One region of the Vibrio vulnificus NBRC 15645 genome, then DNA from elsewhere that is predicted to be linked to it. Evidence: predicted binding sites of a transcription regulator. Region 1 holds the regulator's gene; each other region holds the start of a gene.
What was found. Region 1 encodes CRP, which controls carbon source genes, mostly activating them, when cyclic AMP is high. Its sites were predicted from a motif close to TGTGANNNNNNTCACA; they were not measured.

Region 1 (2,208 bases):
CGGTCGACACCTCCAATCCGCTCAACGCCAAAGGTATCCCAAGCCTTGATGAAAGCTTTGTGGTGATTCGTCTTAGAGGAATCAAAAACGTTGATTTTCCATACCTACTGGCGATGATCGATGGCTCGTTCATGTCACGCCACAACACCCTTGTGGTGCCGGGAGGAAAAATGAGTTTTGCTATGGAATTGATTGTGCAGCCTATCCTGCAACAATTGATTGAAACGGGCAAAATTGGATAAAAACCCAGCGCAGAGAGCGATTACTTTTCATACCGTGATCATGTGCACAGTTTTGCTTAAAAAATCCGATACTCGGCACGATTAAAATCAAGAAATCGTTTTCGAAAAAGGATACTATTTCAAACCGAAACACAAGATAGCTTGCAGCCTTAGTTAACAGCTCTTATTCTAGGAAGCCAAGATTAAGGCTTCGCTAAAATATGGATAGCGGCAAGCGTACCCTGCAGAGGAAGTGAGATATTATGGTTCTAGGTAAACCTCAAACCGATCCAACACTAGAGTGGTTTCTTTCACACTGTCATATTCATAAGTACCCATCAAAAAGCACGCTAATTCATGCGGGCGAAAAAGCAGAAACGCTTTACTACATCGTAAAAGGTTCTGTTGCGGTACTGATTAAGGATGAAGAAGGTAAAGAAATGATCCTTTCTTACCTAAATCAAGGTGACTTTATTGGTGAACTAGGCCTGTTTGAAGAAGGCCAAGAGCGTACCGCTTGGGTTCGCGCAAAATCTCCTTGTGAAGTCGCGGAAATCTCATTCAAGAAATTCCGTCAGCTAATTCAGGTAAACCCTGACATCCTGATGCGTCTATCTGCTCAGATGGCAAGCCGTCTGCAAGTGACCAGCCAAAAAGTGGGTGACTTGGCATTCCTAGACGTAACTGGTCGTATCGCTCAGACGCTATTGAATCTTGCTAAACAACCAGATGCGATGACACACCCAGATGGCATGCAGATCAAGATCACTCGTCAAGAAATCGGTCAAATCGTTGGCTGTTCTCGTGAGACAGTAGGTCGTATCTTGAAGATGCTCGAAGAGCAAAACCTGATTTCTGCACACGGCAAGACTATCGTTGTTTACGGTACTCGTTAATTTCCATTAGCGATGAACAGTTTCAAAAGCCACTCATGGCAACATGAGTGGCTTTTTTGTGTCACAGAGACGGCAATTGAGAGCCGTGAGCGACTCTGTTAACCGCTTCTGTTAACCAGTCCTATTAACCATTAGTGCTTTCGAAAATCTTATCGGCAGAAGCTTCTACAAACCCTGGGTAAAGCTCACCGTTGTCCATCGGGTAACGCTTGGCGAACTCGTAGAAACCACCAGGAACGATTTCACTGCCCTCGCTAAAGTGCACCGCCACTTTGTCGGCCATGGTCGAGGATTGCTCGAGCAACACCTCTGGCGAGCCTTTGACTTCACCACCCACTTCATTAATGACAAAACCTGCGTTGCGTAAGTGATCATTCACGCCTTTAACCGAGTCCAACGCCTTGAGCTGATTAACACTGACGGTAAAGTGATTGGCACCATAGCCATGAGCCGCCAACCAAGACGCGTATTCACTTTCTTGTGCTAGGGTTTGGTAATCAGCAAACGACAGCTCCCATAAGCGGCCACCGTGTAAAAATGCACAGTCCTCTAGGCGAGAGGCGTCGACTTGCGCCACCAATTTTTCGACGATGGCTTGCAACGCCTCCGAGCATTCATCCACTTTGAGCGCGCTGATAAACACTTTAGGTTGGGTAGGGTCGGGATGCTCAAAGTGCTTGGCAATCAACTTTTTGCTCTTAAACAGGTAATCACCACACGCCACATAGCCAAGGTCTAGAAATGGCTTAGCTAGCGTCTCAATACCCAGCGGAGCAACATTAAATGTGCGCAAAGCGATGTGGTCGTTAATCAATGGCTCGTCTTCTTCAAGCAGTTGATGAACTTTTGCAGCGGAAGGACACAAACGTTGAATATAGTCATTCCATAGCGATTGAAAGAGAACAGCTGGCGTCATAACGCCTCCTTGTTGTTGTAGATTCACGTTGTCAGTTATAGCGTAAATGGAAAAATGGCGATGGCGGTTGCAGTCCAGAGTACAACCGACATCGCCATCAACCTGTGACGGCGATGACCGAGGTGTAAAAACCTCACTTATCACTGGGCAACAGTGACTCAGGCTCGATCCCACT
Region 2 (2,208 bases), 810 kb from region 1:
CTCTCGCTCTTTATCGAGTGTCGAGGCAGGGCACACCTCCGACAATATCGGTTGTGAATTGTCATACCAAAACTCACCAATTGCGACCCCACTTGAAGCGGCAATACCCTGCACTGCAGCAGGTTTAGATGCCAATGACCAATGGCCAAGACTTTGTGCATGCGCAATGATGACGGCTAACTGAGCGGATAAAGTGACTAGGAAGGATTCTTCCATCTCGCTGAAAAGTCGTGGTGTTTTCTGCTGGATAACCAGTACGCCCAATACTTTTTTACGATGGATGATCGGCGCGCCTAAAAACGAGTGATACGTTTCTTCGCCTAACTGAGGAAAATATTTGAATGCGGGATGCTTCGAGGCTTCGGCTAAGTTAAGAGGCTCGGCGCTGCGTTTCACTAAGCCAACCAAGCCCTCTTCAAACTGGATGTGAATACTGTCGCCATGAAAAGTCAGGCCTTGCGTTGCCATTAACTCTAGCCGTTGCCTTTCTTCATTCGCCAGATAAATCGTGCAACACTCTGTGCTCAATGCTGTACAAGTTTCTCGTACCAATGTATTCAATGCTTGGTGAACATCCTCGACACGAGAAACTTTTTCAACTATCTCCCTGAGTTGACTCAGCATGGTTACCCTCTTCGTTTAACTTTTTTACCTTTCAATTTACGTTCGCGAAAAGGCATGGCTAACGATGCAAATTCCTTCATCGCTCGGCGATAAACGTCTCGCTTAAATGAAACCACCTGACGTACAGGATACCAATAGCTAACCCAACGCCAACCATCAAATTCAGGAGAGCTACCTTTTTGCATATTGATCTTGGATTCATCGCACTCAAGACGCAAAAGGAACCATTTCTGCTTTTGGCCGATACAAACAGGCTTAGAGTCCCAACGAACCAGTCTTTTTGGTAGTTTATATCTTAACCAATGACGACTGCTCGCAATGATCTTAACGTCTTTGTGCGTTAGACCGACTTCTTCATACAACTCTCGAAACATTGCTTGTTCCGGAGTCTCACCATCATCAATCCCCCCTTGAGGAAATTGCCAAGAGTGTTGCCCGTATCGCTTAGCCCAGAAGACCTGACCATGGTTATTACAAATCACTATACCAACATTTAGCCGGTAACCATCGCCATCTATCACTGGCTAACCTCTAAGATAAGTTTTTTATTACAGTGATTTTTCCACATATCCCCAACAGTAGCAAACTTACTGATGTGATATAGCTAAGATTTATCGTGTTTCAGACCCAATTGAATAACTTTTCAGCACAAAAACAGTTATCAACACAAGTTTGAGACACAGCCCACATTTATTCACCTTTTCTGTGAATAACTTTGTGAAGAATAACTTATTTTCGTCAATGACAGATTCATCATCAATCCATGACAAACACGTCCCCTTTCCAAAAATAAAAAATAGCTTTTAATATTCAATAAATTAAAAACACAAATCAGTTCCACCAGCAAATTAAACCTTGATGATCTTTTGACCACAAACAGATCGGTCAAAGATCATACAATGCTTATTTTATCCACACACAAAGTTTTTAAATTGACTAACATCACCAAAAATCAAGCAAAATATCACTTACCACATACTGTTTATTGATCCATGATTTTACTTTTTACCTTAGAGAGCGCTCTATTCTGTGGATAACTTATTAATAGATCAAAACACCAGCAATGATGATCCTTGATCGTATCGCTTCGATCCGATTCTTTGTTACCATATCGCTTTCCCATTATTACGGCCTTGGTTATGAAACCCATTCCACAAACAGAAGCAGAACTGCTCCAACGAGCGAATCAAATTGCAGGTTGTAGCTTCGCCGAATTGGCAGAAGAGGCAAATATGGACGTTCCTCTGGATCTCAAACGCGACAAAGGTTGGGTGGGGCAACTGCTTGAGTGGCACTTAGGTGCGCCTGCTGGCAGTAAACCACAGCAGGATTTTTCCGATCTTGGTATTGAGTTAAAAAGTATTCCCGTCAGTTATAGCGGCAAACCGCTTGAAACGACGTTTGTCTGCGTAGCACCACTGACGGGTGTGCATGGATTAACGTGGGAAACCAGTCATGTGCGCAACAAACTCTCTCGTGTGTTATGGATTCCGGTTGAAGGGGAGCGAGAAATCCCACTGGCAGAGCGTCATGTCGGTACACCACTGCTTTGGTCTCCCAATGACGATGAAGAAATACTACTCA
Region 3 (2,208 bases), 410 kb from region 1:
AGGAACAAAGTTTAGGTACGCAACGAACTCGTTTACCACCAGTTTTTGACCGATGAAAGAACCTGCGACATCAGCTTCTGCCCATGGCACACCGATTAGGAATGCAAGTGGTGAGAAGACTTTACCTAGAATCCACTCCAGTGTCAGACTTTCCATGCCGAACCAACCACCAACACTACCAAGGATACCGTTGATCAGAGCGATCAAACCGATGAATGCCAATAGCATTGCACCTACGTTAAGTGCTAGTTGTAGACCAACTGATGCGCCGCCAGCAGCTGCATCGATTACGTTTGCAGGCTTATCGTCACCGCCGTCGATCTCAGCGCCAAGATCTTCTTTTGGCGTATCAACTTCAGGTTTGATGATTTTTGCGAACAGTAGACCACCCGGTGCCGCCATGAATGATGCCGCAACTAGGTATTCTAGTGGCACACCCATTGAGGCGTAACCAGCCAGCACACCACCAGCAACAGAAGCAAGACCACCACACATTACTGCAAACAGTTCAGATTGCGTCATGTGAGGAACAAATGGACGAACCACAAGTGGCGCTTCAGTTTGACCTACGAAGATGTTTGCTGCAGCAGACATTGACTCGGCGCGAGACGTGCCCAGTGCTTTCTGCAGGCCACCACCAAGGATCTTGATAACCCACTGCATCACACCAATGTAGTAAAGTACAGAGATAAGTGCTGAGAAGAAAATCAGTGTTGGTAGTACTTGGAAGGCAAAAATAAAGCCGATACCGTCAACTGAGAAGTTAACTAGGCTGCCGAACAAGAAACCAGTACCGTCTTTACCGAAGTCGATAACGCTTTGAACACCAGCAGAGAAACCCGCTAGTAGATCACGACCCCATGGTACGTAAAGAACGAAACCACCGATGATGAATTGGATAGCAAAAGCGCCACCCACAGTTCTTAGATTGATAGCTTTGCGGTTGTCAGACAGTAAGAATGCAATTCCTAGCAATACTGCCATACCGACTAGGCTCATAAACAGGCTCATAGTTTATGACTTCCTTATTAAGTTATTTATTGGCGTGTTACAAAATGGAGCTATTAAGCGGGGGCCATTATACTCATGCCCCAATAATTAAAGTAATGCCACCTTCACACTTTCCCATAAGATTCATCGCTAATTCACCTCCATTTGTGAGTAAACTCACAATAACATACCGAACGAGATTTTCTTTAAACAAGTTTTTTAGATTTCATTCACAGATAGAGAACAGAGAATTGCTATTTTTCCAGATTTGAGAGGCAATCGTTTGCTTTGTTTGATTATGCAACAAACTCAACTCATTTAGTGGGTGAATAATCTGAGCAGGTGTATTGAGCTTTCCTTGAAAGCCAAATATCGGCATATCTGGCGCATCGGTTTCAAGCAGCAGTTTTTCTAAAGGGAGTCGACTGATCGCTTGGCGCGTTTTGTTCGCTCTGGGGTAGGTAATGGTTCCGCCGACCCCAAGATAAAAACCCAAACGTATCCACTCCATTCCCTGTTCATAGCTACCAGAAAACGCATGGATAACGCCGCCTTTTGGCAGCCGAGCCGCTTTGACTAATTGAATGAGTCGATTGTGACATCGTCGATTGTGTAAAATAACCGGCAGTTGATACTGCTTGGCCAAATCGAGCTGGTAGTTCAACGCCTGCTCTTGCAATGCAGCGTCTTGTTCAACCCCATCATCCAAACCGCATTCCCCGATAGCTACGCAGCGCGTGTCACGCTCGTCCAACAAAGCCACGAGCGCACTTTGTTTTTGCTGATAATCCGACGTCAGAAAATAGGGATGAAAGCCCAACGCGTAAAAGATTTCTGGCTGAGCCTCCTCAGAGAGCATTGCAGACCATTGCGCCAGTGTTTTTACTTTTTGCCAGTTATCGGGACCAACGGATGGCAGTAACAAACGTTCCACACCGGCCTCTAGCCCTCTTTGAAAATGCTGCGAGCGCGCTGGTTCAAAAACGTCAAAATCGAGGTGGCAATGCGTATCAAACAGTTTCATCGCTTTTCTTTTCTCGCGCCGGATCTTTTTTGTATGGTACACAACTGCGCTTTTGTTCTGGTGTTAATCCCATCTCTTTGCACCAGTCATCGTAACGTTTTAACCACTTTCGCCACCATTGCATATGCACTTCCTTATTGTGATGATTGCCCTTTCATTATCATCTTTTACCGCAGATAAAAAAGAGCCCTAAG
Region 4 (2,208 bases), 250 kb from region 1:
GCTTGTCGCCTAGCTACAGCTTCAATTATTTAGAGAATTGATCAACATATAATAAAGGTGAGTGGTTTTGACTACTCACCTTTTTCTTTAGATAGAAAGGGTTAAGGAACAGAAAATGAGTCATCCAATTGAACAATTAGAGCAAATCATGGCGAAGCTACGCGACCCGAAAAGTGGTTGTCCTTGGGATTTAAAGCAGAGCTTCGACACCATTGTTCCTCACACTATCGAAGAAACGTACGAAGTGGTGGATGCGATTCATAATCGCGATTGGCCTAATTTGCAGGAAGAGTTGGGCGATCTGTTGTTCCAGGTGATTTTCTACAGCCAGTTAGCAAAAGAGCAGGGGTTGTTTGATTTTTCCGCCGTGGTAGAAACCGTGAACGAAAAACTTACCCGCCGTCATCCCCATGTGTTCGGCCAAGTCGAATTTGAGACAGAAGCAGAAATAAATGCCAATTGGGAAGCGGAAAAGGCCAAAGAGAAAGCGCAAATAGGCAAAAATGAGCAAAGTATTCTAGACTCAATACCAAACTCTCTACCTGCATTAATGCGTGCTACAAAGATCCAGAAAAAATGCGCCCATTATGGTTTTGATTGGGATTCACTTGGGCCTGTGGTCGACAAAGTCAAAGAAGAAATTGATGAAGTGGTGGAAGAGGCGCTTCAAGTCGATGTCGATGAGGAAAAAGTGGAGCTTGAGCTGGGGGATCTGCTGTTCGCCACCGTCAACTTAGCGCGCCATTTACAGGTTAATCCAGAAGCCGCATTGAGTAAGGCAAATCTCAAGTTTTCTAATCGATTCAAACAAGTAGAGCAAGGTGTGCACGCTAAGGGTAAGAAGCTTGAAGAGTGTGATTTAGCAGAGTTGGATGCCATTTGGGAGCAAGTGAAACGCGCGGAACGCGGTCAAGCGGCTGAGTAGAAATTTGAGACACATTTGACTCAACTATTTTTTATTCAACTCGATTGGTGTTTATCCACTTTGATTTGAAGCAAAAAATAAAAAATTGGCGTGTGATAGATTTCACGTTGTGGCGGTTAGGGTCTTCTGGTATATTTTCGTCCCGTCCAGAAGAAATCCGTTTCCCTCATTCAACCAATTTCAGGTTAAACATGACGACAAATTACATTTTTGTTACTGGCGGGGTTGTATCCTCTCTAGGTAAAGGTATTGCAGCAGCATCTCTTGCAGCGATTTTAGAAGCTCGTGGTCTTAAAGTGACTATGATGAAGCTTGACCCTTACATCAACGTTGATCCAGGCACAATGAGCCCAACTCAACATGGTGAAGTGTTCGTTACAGAAGATGGCGCCGAAACAGACCTAGACCTTGGTCACTACGAGCGTTTCATCCGCACTAAGATGACTAAGCGCAACAACTTCACTGCAGGTCGTGTTTACTCAGACGTTCTCGCGAAAGAGCGTCGCGGTGACTACCTAGGTGCAACTATCCAAGTTATCCCTCATATCACAAACGATATCAAAGACCGCGTGATCAATGGTTCTCAAGGCCACGACGTTGCGATCGTTGAAGTCGGTGGTACTGTTGGTGATATCGAATCTCTACCATTTATGGAAGCGATTCGTCAGCTAGCCGTTGAAATCGGCCGTGAACGCGCTATGTTCATGCACCTAACACTCGTTCCTTACCTTGCAGCTGCAGGCGAAGTGAAAACAAAACCGACTCAGCACTCTGTTAAAGAGCTGCTATCAATCGGTATCCAACCAGATATCCTAGTTTGCCGCTCAGATCGCATGATCCCAGCGAACGAGCGTAAGAAGATTGCGCTGTTCTGTAACGTTCCTGAGAAAGCGGTAATCTCAATGAAGGACGTAGACTCTATCTACAAGATCCCTCAACTGATCAAATCTCAAGGTCTTGATGATCTCGTTTGTGCGCGTTTCGGCATTTCTGCTCCTGAAGCGGACCTGTCTGAATGGGAACAGGTGATTTACGAAGAAGCGAACCCAACTGGTGAAGTTACTATCGGTATGGTGGGTAAATACATCGAACTACCAGATGCGTATAAATCGGTAAACGAAGCGCTTAAACATGCAGGTTTGAAAAATCGCTTGAGCGTTAACATTAAATATGTAGACTCTCAGGACGTAGAAACCAAAGGCGTTGAAGTTCTTCAAGGGCTTGACGCAATCCTTGTACCTGGTGGCTTTGGCGACCGTGGTATCGAAGGCAAGATTCTTGCG

Region 2: rppH (RNA pyrophosphohydrolase) is a predicted target of CRP. The motif match lies at 1,298-1,313, and genes of this name have one in related genera.
Region 3: AOT11_RS10285 (NupC/NupG family nucleoside CNT transporter) is a predicted target of CRP. The motif match lies at 1,157-1,172, and genes of this name have one in related genera.
Region 4: AOT11_RS09600 (CTP synthase) is a predicted target of CRP. The motif match lies at 1,017-1,032, and genes of this name have one in related genera.

What each region holds. Positions count from the first base shown of each region.
Region 1 covers NZ_CP012881.1:1,791,912-1,794,119, reverse strand. Annotated here, with positions in the region: gene AOT11_RS08355 (phosphoribulokinase) at 1-242, shown strand, start outside; gene crp (cAMP-activated global transcriptional regulator CRP) at 485-1,117, shown strand; gene AOT11_RS08345 (DUF1338 domain-containing protein) at 1,242-2,033, opposite strand.
Region 2 covers NZ_CP012881.1:983,279-985,486, forward strand. Annotated here, with positions in the region: gene ptsP (phosphoenolpyruvate--protein phosphotransferase) at 1-624, opposite strand, end outside; gene rppH (RNA pyrophosphohydrolase) at 627-1,145, opposite strand; gene mutH (DNA mismatch repair endonuclease MutH) at 1,764-2,208, shown strand, end outside.
Region 3 covers NZ_CP012881.1:2,202,103-2,204,310, reverse strand. Annotated here, with positions in the region: gene AOT11_RS10285 (NupC/NupG family nucleoside CNT transporter) at 1-1,011, opposite strand, end outside; gene AOT11_RS10280 (TatD family hydrolase) at 1,217-2,014, opposite strand; gene AOT11_RS23590 (DUF5363 family protein) at 2,001-2,138, opposite strand.
Region 4 covers NZ_CP012881.1:2,041,943-2,044,150, forward strand. Annotated here, with positions in the region: gene mazG (nucleoside triphosphate pyrophosphohydrolase) at 116-925, shown strand; gene AOT11_RS09600 (CTP synthase) at 1,117-2,208, shown strand, end outside.